DNA from 4 places in the Fictibacillus halophilus genome. Region 1 is predicted to be linked to each of the others. Evidence: riboswitches for the same ligand, from Rfam matches in the RefSeq annotation. Region 1 holds a riboswitch; each other region holds the start of a gene.
What was found. Region 1 has a riboswitch for cyclic di-GMP ahead of I5J82_RS14230 (IPT/TIG domain-containing protein). Riboswitches for the same ligand answer to the same signal wherever they lie in the genome.
Positions count from the first base shown of each region.

Region 1 (3,113 bases):
CCTCGGTCTCAGAAGATCCAAAGGAAATTTTCATATCTTTAGTGAAGTTATTTCCTTCTAGTATGATTAAATCCCCCCCAGTAACTAAACCGGAATTAGGCGTTACAGATGTAAGCTGTGGAGAAGGTAACAATGGTGGCTTATTGTATGTATAAGCATCTGCTATTACCGCTGATTCTCCATCAGGATTCTTAATTGTAATAGGAACTATACCCTCAATATTTTCAGGGGCAACTACTCTTATTCTTGTATCAGAATAATATGTTGAAATATTTGCTTTCTTATCTCCAAAAAAGACTTCTAAACCTTGTTTGAATTTCTTTCCGTCTATATAAACTAATTCTCCACCTTTTGTAAGTCCTTGGTTTGGTGATACGTTAATTATATTGAGTTCGTCTTTAATGGGTGGATCATACTTATAACCATTAACTGCAATTACATTTGTTGCATCTGGGTTTTCCAAATAAACATCTACTGACCCTTCTTGTATTCCAGCTGGGACTACTGCTCTTATTTCTGTAGGATTTCTATAGTCAACCGTTGCAAACTGTTCACCAATCTTAATTTTAATCCCGTTTAAAAAGTAGTTACCTTTTATGATAATAGTATTTCCTCCAAGAAAGGGTCCGCTTGCAGGTGAAATACTTGATATTACCGGTTTTGCAAAATAATGATAAGGACTTGTAGCGGTTTGCCCATCATCATTTCTCACATAAATAGTAGCAGCTCCCTGAAGCCCACTTGGAGCTGTTGCAGTTATTTCATTTTGGCTGATAACCTGTACATCACTTGCAAGATTAGTATTAAACTTTACCGTTAAACCAGTACGGAAGAAATCTCCTTTAATTGAGACTTTATTCCCCCCGTCAATACTCCCTTTACTTTCTGTTACGGAAGTAATAAGAGGTGCAGGATGTTTAAGTGTTACCGAGCTCCCCAATACACTGTATGTTCTGTTTGCCCCAGTATAATCCTTGTATTTTATGGACAATGGTTCTGTAACTGGAATGGTACCTATTTTTGCGTCTTTTTTAGGTCTGATTTTATATTTAAATGTTAATGGGTCATTTTTTAATTCTAAAAAATTCCACGTAAGTACATTACCTACTACTGTTGGCTTTGGAATATTATTATCATAAGATCCAGGAACGATTTCAAAATTGGGTGAAACAGTTTCTTTTACTTCTACATCATAAGCACTGGCCATTCCAATTTCCTTAACTATGTTAGCATATATATCAGCTAGGCCAGCTGAACCTAGAACAAAATGATGATGATGAGAAGTTGTTGCCATCTCTTTTAGTAAAGAGTTAGGACCACTTTGGTCTGGATTATCATTTGCTCCTAACAATGCAATCGTGTAGAACACTATACCTGCATCCTTAGCAGCTTGCGCTTGCTGTTTTGCATATTCGTAGCTATTTGCGGCTCCATCAGTTAATAAAACTATTACTGGTTGAGCTTCTTGACGATGACTGGAGAGCATGTTAATTGCTTCTGTAATAGCTCCCCCAGTATTTGTACTTCCACCAGCTTGTATAGTATTTATATAGGATTTTGTTGAAGCAGCATCAGTGTTAAGATTGTACTTTTGAGCAGAATCACTAAAATCCACTATACCTACTTTATGTTGTTTTAAGTCCATTAAATCAATAAACCCTCTAGCCGCATCTTTAGCAGCACTAATTCTATTATCTGCTGTCATACTTCCAGATTTATCAATAACAAGTACAACATCATTTGGTTTTACGACATTTAAAGGAGGCGTCCCTTGGATATTTAACGTTACTTCCATCTCTTCATTCGTGGTTAAAATTGATTTCTCCAATGTTCTGTTTGCTGTTACATAATTGGTACTTGCTTTCACAGAATCAAATACAGGTAATACAGAAGTAAGAACTAATAAGATCGCAAGTAAATATTTTAAAAATTTTTCCATATACTTTCCTCCAAAATAAAACAATAGCAATTGGCTACTATTGTTTTGAAATGCAACCTGGCGATCTTTAAAATAGACCCATGGCTTTGCGTCCCTTTATCACTAAAGGTTTGCCAATTTATTAGGTTGTATAGCCTATTACAAAAGAACTATTTAAATCCCAAAAAAAGTGATCACCTAATTTGATGATCACTTTTTAGTTAAACAGTCAGTCTATGTTGTTATTAACGAAGAAGTTGAAGAACACCTTGTGGTTGTTGGTTAGCTTGAGCTAGCATAGATTGTGCAGCTTGAGAAAGGATGTTGTTCTTCGTGAATTCCATCATTTCTTTAGCCATGTCAACATCACGGATACGAGATTCAGAAGCAGTTAAGTTCTCTGAAGCAGTTCCTAGGTTATTAATTGTATGCTCTAAGCGATTTTGAACAGCTCCTAATCCTGAGCGGAAAGTAGAAACATCATCGATTGCAGTTTGAATCAATGTGATGTTAGCATCCGCTTTAGCTTGGTTAACAGCATCGGTTGCAGTTGGATCCAAGGCATCTGCTAGGCCTGTTTTTAGTGTATCAATTTTTAAAGATCCAGTATCCGAAGCAATTGCAGTCATATCAAATGAGATACTTTGTGTCGCATTAGCTCCAACATGGAATTTTAATGTAGCTGCACTTCCATCTAACAAGTTTTTTCCGTTAAATTGAGTATCATCAGAAATACGTTGTACTTCATCAATTAATGAATCCAACTCTGATTGAATTGCTTTACGGTCTACAGTATTGTCGTTTGTATCGTTAGCTGCTTGAACAGAAAGTTCACGCATACGTTGAAGGATAGAATGTGTTTCATTAAGAGCTCCTTCAGCTGTTTGAATTAAAGAAATCCCGTCTTGAGCGTTGCGTTGAGCTTGATCAAGACCACGAATTTGCCCACGCATTTTTTCAGAGATAGCAAGTCCAGCTGCATCGTCACCAGCGCGGTTAATACGTAGACCTGAAGATAATTTCTCCAAAGATTTTTGAGTATTCGTGTTGTTAAAAGATAATTGGCGGTGCGTGTTTAAAGCTGCGATATTGTGGTTGATTCTCATTATAAGTTCCTCCTTGAATGTTACCTTCTGCATCCTTGCATTAGGTTAAGAATTTGGAGATGAGGTATAAAGTCGATCGCCCTTATACT
Region 1 covers NZ_JAEACF010000001.1:2,739,078-2,742,190, forward strand. Annotated here, with positions in the region: gene I5J82_RS14230 (IPT/TIG domain-containing protein) at 1-1,939, opposite strand, end outside; cyclic di-GMP riboswitch class I at 1,988-2,064, opposite strand; gene hag (flagellin Hag) at 2,164-3,024, opposite strand.

Region 2 (3,113 bases), 2.0 Mb from region 1:
TTGAGCACGCTTGAAATAGGTTGATAATAAAAAACAGGTATACAAAGTACTAAAAAGAACCACCGTAATAAAGACGATATGGTTTCAGAACGGTGTTCGGTAATCGTAAATGAATCTTTCATGCAGTCATCTTCCTTTGCATTATACGATCTGCGAAAAAACATTGCAGAAAGGCCCTTATTTCACATTGATTAAATGAGTGATTTATTTTCACTCCTAGCTCTTTTGTTCGTGTACATCCGCTCATCAGCCAGCTGTAGATAATAATCGATATTCTCGCAAGCATCTGCAAGTAGTTCTATTGCACCGTATGCTAATGAGATGGAATCATTCCAAACGATAAGTTGACTCTCTAGCTTTTCAATTAAGATGTACGCTTCATTTTCAGTGATTCCTGGTAATAGAAAAACAAATTCATCTCCACCAAATCTAAATCCAGAGAACAATTTTAACCGCTTGGAAAGTTCTGCGATCTGCTGAAGAATTTCATCACCTGCGTGATGTCCTAGCTCATCATTGATTAATTTAAAATTATTAATATCGAACATGACAAGTGTAAGAGGAAGTTTTAGTTTGTGCGCTTTTGTGAGCTCTTTTTCTAAACAATCATAAAAGTAACGGCGATTATACAGATTTGTTAGTGGATCGCGAATGCTAATCTCTTTAAGATCTTTAAATTGTTGAGAGGAGAAACCGCTTAGAAATCCTGTTACAGCTCTGTGAGAAATCCGATTCCAACGATCTAACATGAACAGTTGTATCACTAACGGCTCGTTTATCGTTGCTTTTTTTACTTCAAATAAAACAGATTCACTAATACTCGTTGTAAAACACGCTAATGCTTGATGAGGAATTCGTTGATGTCTTAAAAAATGAATACCTGAACGAAATGCTTTTTGTTCTCCATGTTTTAAAAAAGACTCAAATCGTTCTTCTTCTAAAAAGACAGCATGCACGATTCCGCGTAAAAATTTCTCTAGTATCTTTTCATATTGCTCAACAAAACCGTTTAAAAACGTATGAAAGTCTTCATTATTTCTTAGATGCTCTTTGTGTGTATGTATCATAGCTGGAATAGACTTCATAAATCCTGGCAACAAGTTTTTTTTGAGTGCGCGTAAGTCTAGTTGGAAGTTTTCCATTCTACAACCCCTCAAATTCCTCAAAAATTACATACAAAAAGCCATCACCTAATAAAGGGAATGGCTTCTATTTATGTTTTAGATACTTTAAACCTCTATGACCGCTTGATTATTAAAGTGTGATAAGTCCTTCTAACTACACACTTTAAAATTAAAGCTTCATAGAAACGCTTGTGTCTAAACATGAGTCCGTTTCCCTTTGGCAACCGGCTGCCATTGCATGTTCACCATACTTTAGGCCCATAGCTTTGCGTCCCAGCTTTTCAACTGGTTTGCCCTTAATAACAAAGGTTTCTATTGATTTATAGTTATTATATCCTACTTAGGTAATTTGTGCCAACGATTTTAATGATTCATTAGACCTATTATTTATGACCTTTACTTTTGGATATTTTTAACTTTCTGTAGTACCTATACCCTATCCTTACTCCGTTCAAAACAAAATACGGAATCTTTATGGGAAAGTGATAAAGAGTTTTCTTGTAAATGGTGAAATAAGCCCTTCGTAAATCCTTCCATTTTCTGCAAGTTTCATATCGACTAAAATCAGAAACATCCACAATAATTCCTCTATTATTGGATATCATCACATTTTTCCCATGCACATCATTAGGAAACAATCCCTTGTCTCTCGCATGCCTTACTGCTTCGTCAATGTCATAAATCACATTTTCATGGATCTTTACTCCTTTATGCACGCAGTCGTAAAGAGTCATTCCTTCAATACGTTTTAAGATTAAAAACCGTTGTTCCGAATAATAGCAAACAGAAAATCCTGGGTGTGTGCCTAGTCGATCATAAACCTTTTTTTCCTCTAATAATTCGTGCTCATCCCTGCCATAAATCTTAACTACATAATCTGGATGATCGGGATGTGAAAAAACCGCTGCATAATTCCCACAGCCTAGCATCTGCCAAGGGTGTGGAGTATTAACGGGACATACCGGATCAAAAGGGCTCTGACTTTCAATCATAATCTCCTTGTTCAATTTTCTGGCTAGCTGGATAAAGTGTTCCATAACGTTCCTCAATTCAAATTCTAATCCTATTATCATTATCTTATGTTCCTGCAATACGTTCATTGTATACAGTTGTTATAAAAAATGAAACTTGCACGCTTTATCCATTATTCTATGGTCACTTGTAGATAATAAAGCATAAGAGTTTCTGCTTTATTTTTTAGATGGATGTTTGGAAACCTCATAATCTCACGGTAACCCCTAATAAAGATTTCATATTCTGTAATATCTTCCTCACGCCGTGCATCCATTACTTTAATTCTTCGTTTTCTCAATTCGATTCTTACATCAAATAGATCCTTGCTGATTTGATTCATAATTTGCTCTACTAATGCAACGTATGGCTGTCTCAATTTAAATGGAGAGCCGTTAATAATCTGCAGATCTCGATTAAACACTGTAAGTAAAATCGGATACATCACAAATTTTTCAATAAGCGAACGCTCTTCTTCGCTTCCATATTGCACGACAATCCCTCCAATCTCAAGAAGACAAAAAACGTGAATGTACGGATAATATGTTTCTTATGTGAAAACTTCGAATCTGCTTTCTGGCTGAACAGTATCCTTTAATGGTTTGACCGTCAAAAGAGTATGGAATTACAACCCGATGTGAAATATCACCTTTTTGTGAGAGGTAGATCATTTCTATTCCAACTCGTTCTTCTATGCATCTCATTAATAAGTTAGTCATGAAGCAACCTCCTTTTTTATATTATATGCGAACAAACGTTCTTTTTATACTAGAAAAAAATACCTGCCTTAATAAAAAGGCAAGTATTTTTATTTTATTTATTCTTTTGAGGTCGTATCCCCATCGCTTCAAGCTCCTGATACAAGTTTCCAGCAATAGAAAATCCGTCGAAACTGATTCCTAGCGATACGACTGTTTGTGCGAGCTCAGGTCTCATCCCGCTCAAGGTTACATTAACACCTAAAAGCTTAAGAGAATT
Region 2 covers NZ_JAEACF010000001.1:786,104-789,216, reverse strand. Annotated here, with positions in the region: gene I5J82_RS04240 (GGDEF domain-containing protein) at 1-122, opposite strand, end outside; gene I5J82_RS04235 (GGDEF domain-containing protein) at 192-1,142, opposite strand; cyclic di-GMP riboswitch class I at 1,341-1,429, opposite strand; gene I5J82_RS04230 (serine/threonine protein kinase) at 1,508-2,161, opposite strand; gene I5J82_RS04225 (YhjD family protein) at 2,269-2,628, opposite strand; gene I5J82_RS04220 (hypothetical protein) at 2,645-2,854, opposite strand; gene I5J82_RS04215 (STAS domain-containing protein) at 2,949-3,113, opposite strand, start outside.
Region 2: it holds a riboswitch for cyclic di-GMP, as region 1 does, so the genes downstream of both, I5J82_RS04235 (GGDEF domain-containing protein) here and I5J82_RS14230 (IPT/TIG domain-containing protein) in region 1, are expected to answer to the same signal.

Region 3 (3,113 bases), 260 kb from region 1:
TCAGCTACTTTCCCAGGAAGGTATGCATTCATCGCCCAAGTGAAACTTTCATTATTAGAAGTGCCAAACTTATTGCCTGCCATATAAATCACATTCTGTAGTTTAGGAAGTTTGTTAAGGTCCGATTCGTTTAACAAGTCAGCGGCAATGGTTTCTATTCCATCGTTTTCTAGCTCATTTTGCAGATTTCCGTTTGAAAAACGAGAAACGCCTATTACCTTCTTAGAGATACCCGCTTGATTTATGGCACGCTTAGCAAGCTTTGCCAAGCTCGGTCCCATCTTCCCCCCGACACCAAGTATCAAAATATCTCCATCCATCTTTGTGATCTCTTCTACTAGCTGTTGGGACGGACTCGAAAGTCGGTCTTCAAGCTCCTGAATGTTTTTCATATAAACCCTCCTGTTTTCATGAGTTGTGTTTAGGTTACTCCGGCTCGCAGTGTCTAAAATAGGACCAAAATTGGGGTCTGACCCCACACAAATACAAATCCCTTACTTTTGTCCACCTGAGTAGCACAATATAAAAATCCCCCAAATACGCGTTTAAAAACAGCGGATTTGGGGGATTTGGTTCTAAAGGACTAATGTTTTTAAGGAATAATGCTCATAGCTTCCTTTGTATTCATTGCTTTTTTATATTCAGCTTTAAGGTCATCTACTACTTCCTGAATCGTAGCTATTTTCTTTACACTTCCAACACCTTGTCCTGCTGACCAGATATCTTTCCATGCTTTCGCTTTGGATTCAGAGAACGAGAGATCAACGGCATCTTTTTTCATCAAGTTTTCTACATCAAATCCCGCTTTTTGTAGGGATGGAAGCAGGTAGTTTCCTTTTATTCCACTAATCGCGTCTGTATAAACAAGATCCTCAAGAGTCGATTCAATCAACATCTGCCGGTAATCTTCGCTCGCCGAAGATTCTTGAGTCGCAATAAAGCGCGTTCCCATGTATACGAGATCTGCTCCAAGGATCTTGGCAGCCAGTATTTCTTCACCTGTTGAAATCGCCCCAGCTAGAATCGTCATTCCATCCCAGAATTCTTTTACTGCTTTTAAGAAAGCAAATGGATTTAACGTACCACCATGGCCACCTGCCCCACTGCATACGAGTATTAATCCATCGATGCCTGTCTTAGCAGCCTTACGAGCGTGATCAAGCGAGATAACGTCAGAGAATACGAGACCACCGTACCCGTGAACGATTTTAGCCACATCGCTTGGATTACCTAGAGATGTAATCACCACTGGCGGCTCATATTTTTTTATTAGCTCTACATCTTCTTCAAAACGTTTATTCGTACGGTGAACAATTAAGTTAACACCCCATGGAGCTATCTTTGAAGAAGGATCTTCTTCCCTAGCTTTACTTAGCTCTTCAGAGATATGTTTCATCCAATTCTCTAATAGATCGGAGGTGCGTGCATTCAGTAATGGGAACGTTCCAATAATTCCGTTCTTGCAGCTTTCCAAGACCATATCAGGACTTGATACTAAAAACATGGGTGCATTTATGACGGGTAGACTGAGTTGATTCGACAAACTTAATGGCAAATTGCTGTTCAAGTACGATCATCCTCTCAACTAATTAAGTGTACTAATTAAAAAATCACCACCTTAACATGTTCGCTAAGCCTTGAAACAATCCTTTTTTCTCATTTTGATGAGCATTAGGTAAAAATAAATATTACATTTATGTTACTGTCATTTTCTGACAACATTTTTTGAACAGCTTGTATATAATCAATTTGAGTTAGGTCATTTGTCTCATCCTTCAGACAAGGGCAAACATTTTCGAAAGATATGGGCGCAAAGCCACGGGTCTAAGGCAACTGCTAGGATCGCCGGGCTACCTGAACATCACGCTTATCTGGAGGGAAATCTAATGGAGAAAAAGACAACGTTAGATCGCGAGTGGATTCTTTTAATGAAGGAAGCTAAGGAAAACGGCATTACAAAGGAAGAAATTATGGATTTTTTAAAAAATCCCCAATTCATGACAATTGATGGATCTTTTTCACCAGAAAAGCTTGTCATCAAGTAAGAACTAGTACTTATTTACTTCCCTAAATATTGAAGATATAATTAAATTATTATGACTTCTAAAATGGGGAATGCAAATGGTAATTGGGGAAAATTTAAAAAAGTACCGCACAGAAAAAGGCTTCTCCATGACTTCCTTAGCTGAAAAGGCTGGAGTAGCTAAATCTTACATAAGCGCATTAGAGCGAAATATTCAGCAAAACCCTTCCATTCAACTTCTCGAAAAGATCGCGGAGGTCCTTGATATTTCTGTCGATCATCTGATCAAAGAGGAAGTAAATAACGAAGAACTTGACCAAGAATGGGCCAATCTTGTAAAAGAAGCCATGGGTTCTGGTGTAAGCAAAGAGCAGTTTAAAGAGTTTCTCGAATTTAACAAATGGAAAAACAAACAAAACTAACCACCTGATGAAATCAGGTGGTTTTTACGTTGTTGTTTTTATGGGTTGTCTTCGTCGGATGTACATAATGGAGTTTTTGTATTTGTGTGGGGTCAGACCCCACACGAATGTTTAGTGAGTATTAAATTAGGGTACGGGAAAAGGGTGTCTACTATTTTTGCTATGGAGGATTATAAATGAAGCAGTCGCCAAACGAACTAATGGATTCTCAAAAAAGTGTAGATGTGAATGGTTCTTCTTTTCATTGGGACACAGCAAAAGGTATTTTTCAATTTGAAGGCGAAGATGTGATGTTGTTTTGGATTGATTCAGCATTTAAGGTGTTTCTTGAATCCATTGAAGAGATTACAGGAGAAGGAACAGCAGACCTCGTTTTTGAAACAGCTGGGTATCGGACAGGGTTAATCGTTAGTGATTTTTACATAAGAACGATCAAAGATATTGAGATATCCGCTGAATCATTGCCTAACATTTATGCATCAGCTGGTTGGGGTAAAACATACATAGAGCTTGATGTAGAGAAAAAAGAAGCAATCATTACGATTACAAACAGCTGGGAAACAAAAATCAAAAAAGCGCAGAACAGCGAACGCATGGGACGCTTCTTACCTGGTCATTGGGCTGGTGTTTTCACCGGACTCTTTCAAACCAACATGTGGTTCGAGGTG
Region 3 covers NZ_JAEACF010000001.1:3,003,559-3,006,671, forward strand. Annotated here, with positions in the region: gene I5J82_RS15315 (NAD-dependent epimerase/dehydratase family protein) at 1-392, opposite strand, end outside; gene I5J82_RS15320 (NAD(P)H-dependent flavin oxidoreductase) at 593-1,567, opposite strand; cyclic di-GMP riboswitch class I at 1,775-1,858, shown strand; gene I5J82_RS15325 (anti-repressor SinI family protein) at 1,887-2,045, shown strand; gene I5J82_RS15330 (helix-turn-helix domain-containing protein) at 2,122-2,445, shown strand; gene I5J82_RS15335 (STAS domain-containing protein) at 2,622-3,113, shown strand, end outside.
Region 3: it holds a riboswitch for cyclic di-GMP, as region 1 does, so the genes downstream of both, I5J82_RS15325 (anti-repressor SinI family protein) here and I5J82_RS14230 (IPT/TIG domain-containing protein) in region 1, are expected to answer to the same signal.

Region 4 (3,113 bases), 220 kb from region 1:
GGTACTGCATAATGTTGTAGATTAAAGATCTCAGAAACAAAATGAACCGCTGCCTCGTGAAGCGCTTTATCTACTGAACGATAGATCTGTTTGCTCCAAGCTAACAACCAACACAAAAATGCATCTTGAGATAACTCGCTTGTCGCGAACTGAAATAGATTAGGCGTCTCAACAAGAGCCGCTTGGCTGTCACGTGCATCTTCAAGTAACATCTGGATGTCATGATTCCCTTTATAATCCTCCCAATATCCTCGCCTGAGTAAAGATTCTACATGCATTTGTGGCCAAAGAATTAAATTTCGAACATCTAATATGCGTGCTTGATCATTAGGATATAACAAAAGGAGCCGATTATCGCTTTGTTGGGCAATCACTCTAGGAAAGTCTTCTGTTCTCTTCACAAAACCACATTTGTTTTGACAAACATAGGCAGAATAAGCATCAATCACAAGACCGCCATCTCCTGTTTCTTGCAGGTTTTCCCAAGCATCCTCTATTAACTCTGCACTACATTTTGGACAACTTAATTTTGTATTCATAAAAAATCTCCTCCTTTGCTCTATAGACGTTTGAAAGTTTAATAATAAGCAAACAATATGTGGATTTAAACACAGATTTACTAGCGTTTTGAGCGCCCTTCAATCCCACAAGACTTTTAATGGAATAACAGATAACTTTCTACACCCGCTACTATCGCTATTTCACCAATGGTTAACCCAATTAGCCACTTCAACAAATAGACAATCCCTTATTAAAGCGGTCCCATTGCTATTCACTCTATAGTTAGTCACGTTTTCCATATTATCTTGACTAATAGCTTCAAATGTTTTGGTCTGGCCTGGCTCAATATTATTAACTACCCCATTTGCTGTCCCGACGATATTTCGATTTTGATTATAAAAGGTAACGATAAATGAATACGAATGTGATTTATTATCATGATTTGTAGTTTCTCCAGAAACGGTTGTCAGTCCATAATCGTTTTGGTAAACAATTTTATCAAATGAAATCTTTGATTCCGCATTAGTATTAGTAGGTGAAGGAATATCCATTAAGTTAGTACCGACTGTGCTTGGACTCATAATTGCAGAGGTGATTCCATAAGAATAGCAAGTGTAAGTCCAATTAGAATCGCACTTAATTTTAAAATAACACGAGAAAAGTTCTTTAAAATGCGATTAGGATATTCACCACCGCCGAATGCACAAACAAATAATAAAACAACATTAACTACGGGTATGGAAAGTAACAGCATGATGCCCATCCATTGATTTACAACTGCATTAAGACTATCTTTCCTCTTGTTTAAAATTAGTAGATTCCAAATCTTTATTCCCTCTTCATAAACGCTCTTCATTTCTATATTGTATATTTTACCAAATATGGTAGTATAAAAGTATGATTAAAATCCAGATAAAGGTAAACTTATTAAAAAATAAGGACGAAAAGCCACGGGTCTAAGGTCTTAAGTACTATGATAACCGGGTTGCCAAAGGTGAAATATTTTTTAAGAACCTACGGCTTTTTTAGTAGGTTTTTTATTATGTAGGGGGAGAAAGATGGGATTCTTAAAGGGATTGGGAAAAGTGGCTGGACAAGTGGCCGGCGGAGTAGTTGGTGGCACTGTAAAAATTATCGGGGAAGCCACAAATAATAAATTCATCCAAGAGATTGGTGATGGCGTTTATCATGCGTCTGTACAAGCTGGTGAATTAGCAGGACAAGCTGCCAGTGGTCTAGTAGATGTAGCTTCTGGGATTATACAACAAGACAATTCTAAGATCGATGATGGTTTTTCCGATATTGGAAAAGCAGTCGGGACTACAGCTAAGGGTGTGGGAAGAACAATCGTAACCGTTGCTGAAAATGGTGGGACTCTTGTAAAAGGAATTTTAGAGAATGATACCACCTTATTAAAAGATGGTGCTAAAGGGCTTGTAAAGACAGCTGCTGTTGTTACACTTGCCGTTGGTGTCGTTGATATGGTAGATGGTTCAGATGCAGTGGCAGCAAGTGAATTGCCAGAAACTCCAACTAATGATAGTGATGTTCAGCATGTTGATCCACACTGGAGAACGTTAGAAGATGGCAGACAGATTTGGGTTGATGGTGATGGAGATACGACAAATAACCTTTCAGCAGACGAAGGCGGAGGCTATTTCCGTTCAGGTTCTGAAACTACACTACCAAATCATGATGAATCTGTTGCTTCCACTTCTAATGTACATCACGTTGAACCGCATTGGAGAATATTAGAGAACGGCGAACAAATCTGGGTTGATGGGGACGGCGATACTTCTACTAACCTTACTGAAGAACAAGGCGGAGGATACTTCAGATCAAACCCTGATGGCATTCTTTCAAACAACTTAGACAAATAAAAGGGGCAACATATAACCATGGAATTTTTAGGATTTTTAATTTCAATTATCATTACGATCTATTTAGCGATTAATGCACCGAAATACAACAAGAATCCCTGGCTTTGGGCGATTCTAGGATTCTTCTTTGGCTTAATTACATTGGGGATTTTCCTTATCAAAACGGGGCGTAAAGGTTTAGGGTGGCTTTTAGTTATTATTTCCTCTATTTTCTATGTCTTTGTTCTTATAGGTATACTAACCCTATTTGCAGCCTTAATGGTTTCTCCTTATTGATTTGAACTCCTCAATTCATCTTGCATGAATTGGGGTTTTTTTTTTAAGGCACTTCATCTAGCAATTGAAGTCGTCACAACATTAATAAACGAATAATTTAAACCGATATAACAACGAAAAGTATAAATCGAGGTGAACATTCAAACTATGAAAAAAGCTCTTATCCCCTCTTTGCTCGTAACTATTGTCCTTATATTAGGTATGTCGCTTGCCTACTTTATGTATACACTTGAACAATCAAAGCAAGATAAAGGATCAACTCCTGAAGTAAAAACAGAAATTGTAACAAAAGAAGTAAAAGTGCCTGTTAAAGTTCCTGCAACGATTCCTGAAAAAAGCAGCTTGAAAAAGATTATTAAAAGTACACAAAATAAAGTCGTTCAGATTGAGACTTCCTCTGGATCACTAGGTTCAGGTTTCCTATATAACAAAAGAGGCGATATTGTGACAAACGCT
Region 4 covers NZ_JAEACF010000001.1:2,963,735-2,966,847, forward strand. Annotated here, with positions in the region: gene I5J82_RS15135 (PD-(D/E)XK nuclease family protein) at 1-539, opposite strand, end outside; gene I5J82_RS15140 (FxLYD domain-containing protein) at 702-1,052, opposite strand; gene I5J82_RS15145 (hypothetical protein) at 1,079-1,255, opposite strand; cyclic di-GMP riboswitch class I at 1,409-1,494, shown strand; gene I5J82_RS15150 (hypothetical protein) at 1,560-2,381, shown strand; gene I5J82_RS15155 (hypothetical protein) at 2,400-2,657, shown strand; gene I5J82_RS15160 (S1C family serine protease) at 2,805-3,113, shown strand, end outside.
Region 4: it holds a riboswitch for cyclic di-GMP, as region 1 does, so the genes downstream of both, I5J82_RS15150 (hypothetical protein) here and I5J82_RS14230 (IPT/TIG domain-containing protein) in region 1, are expected to answer to the same signal.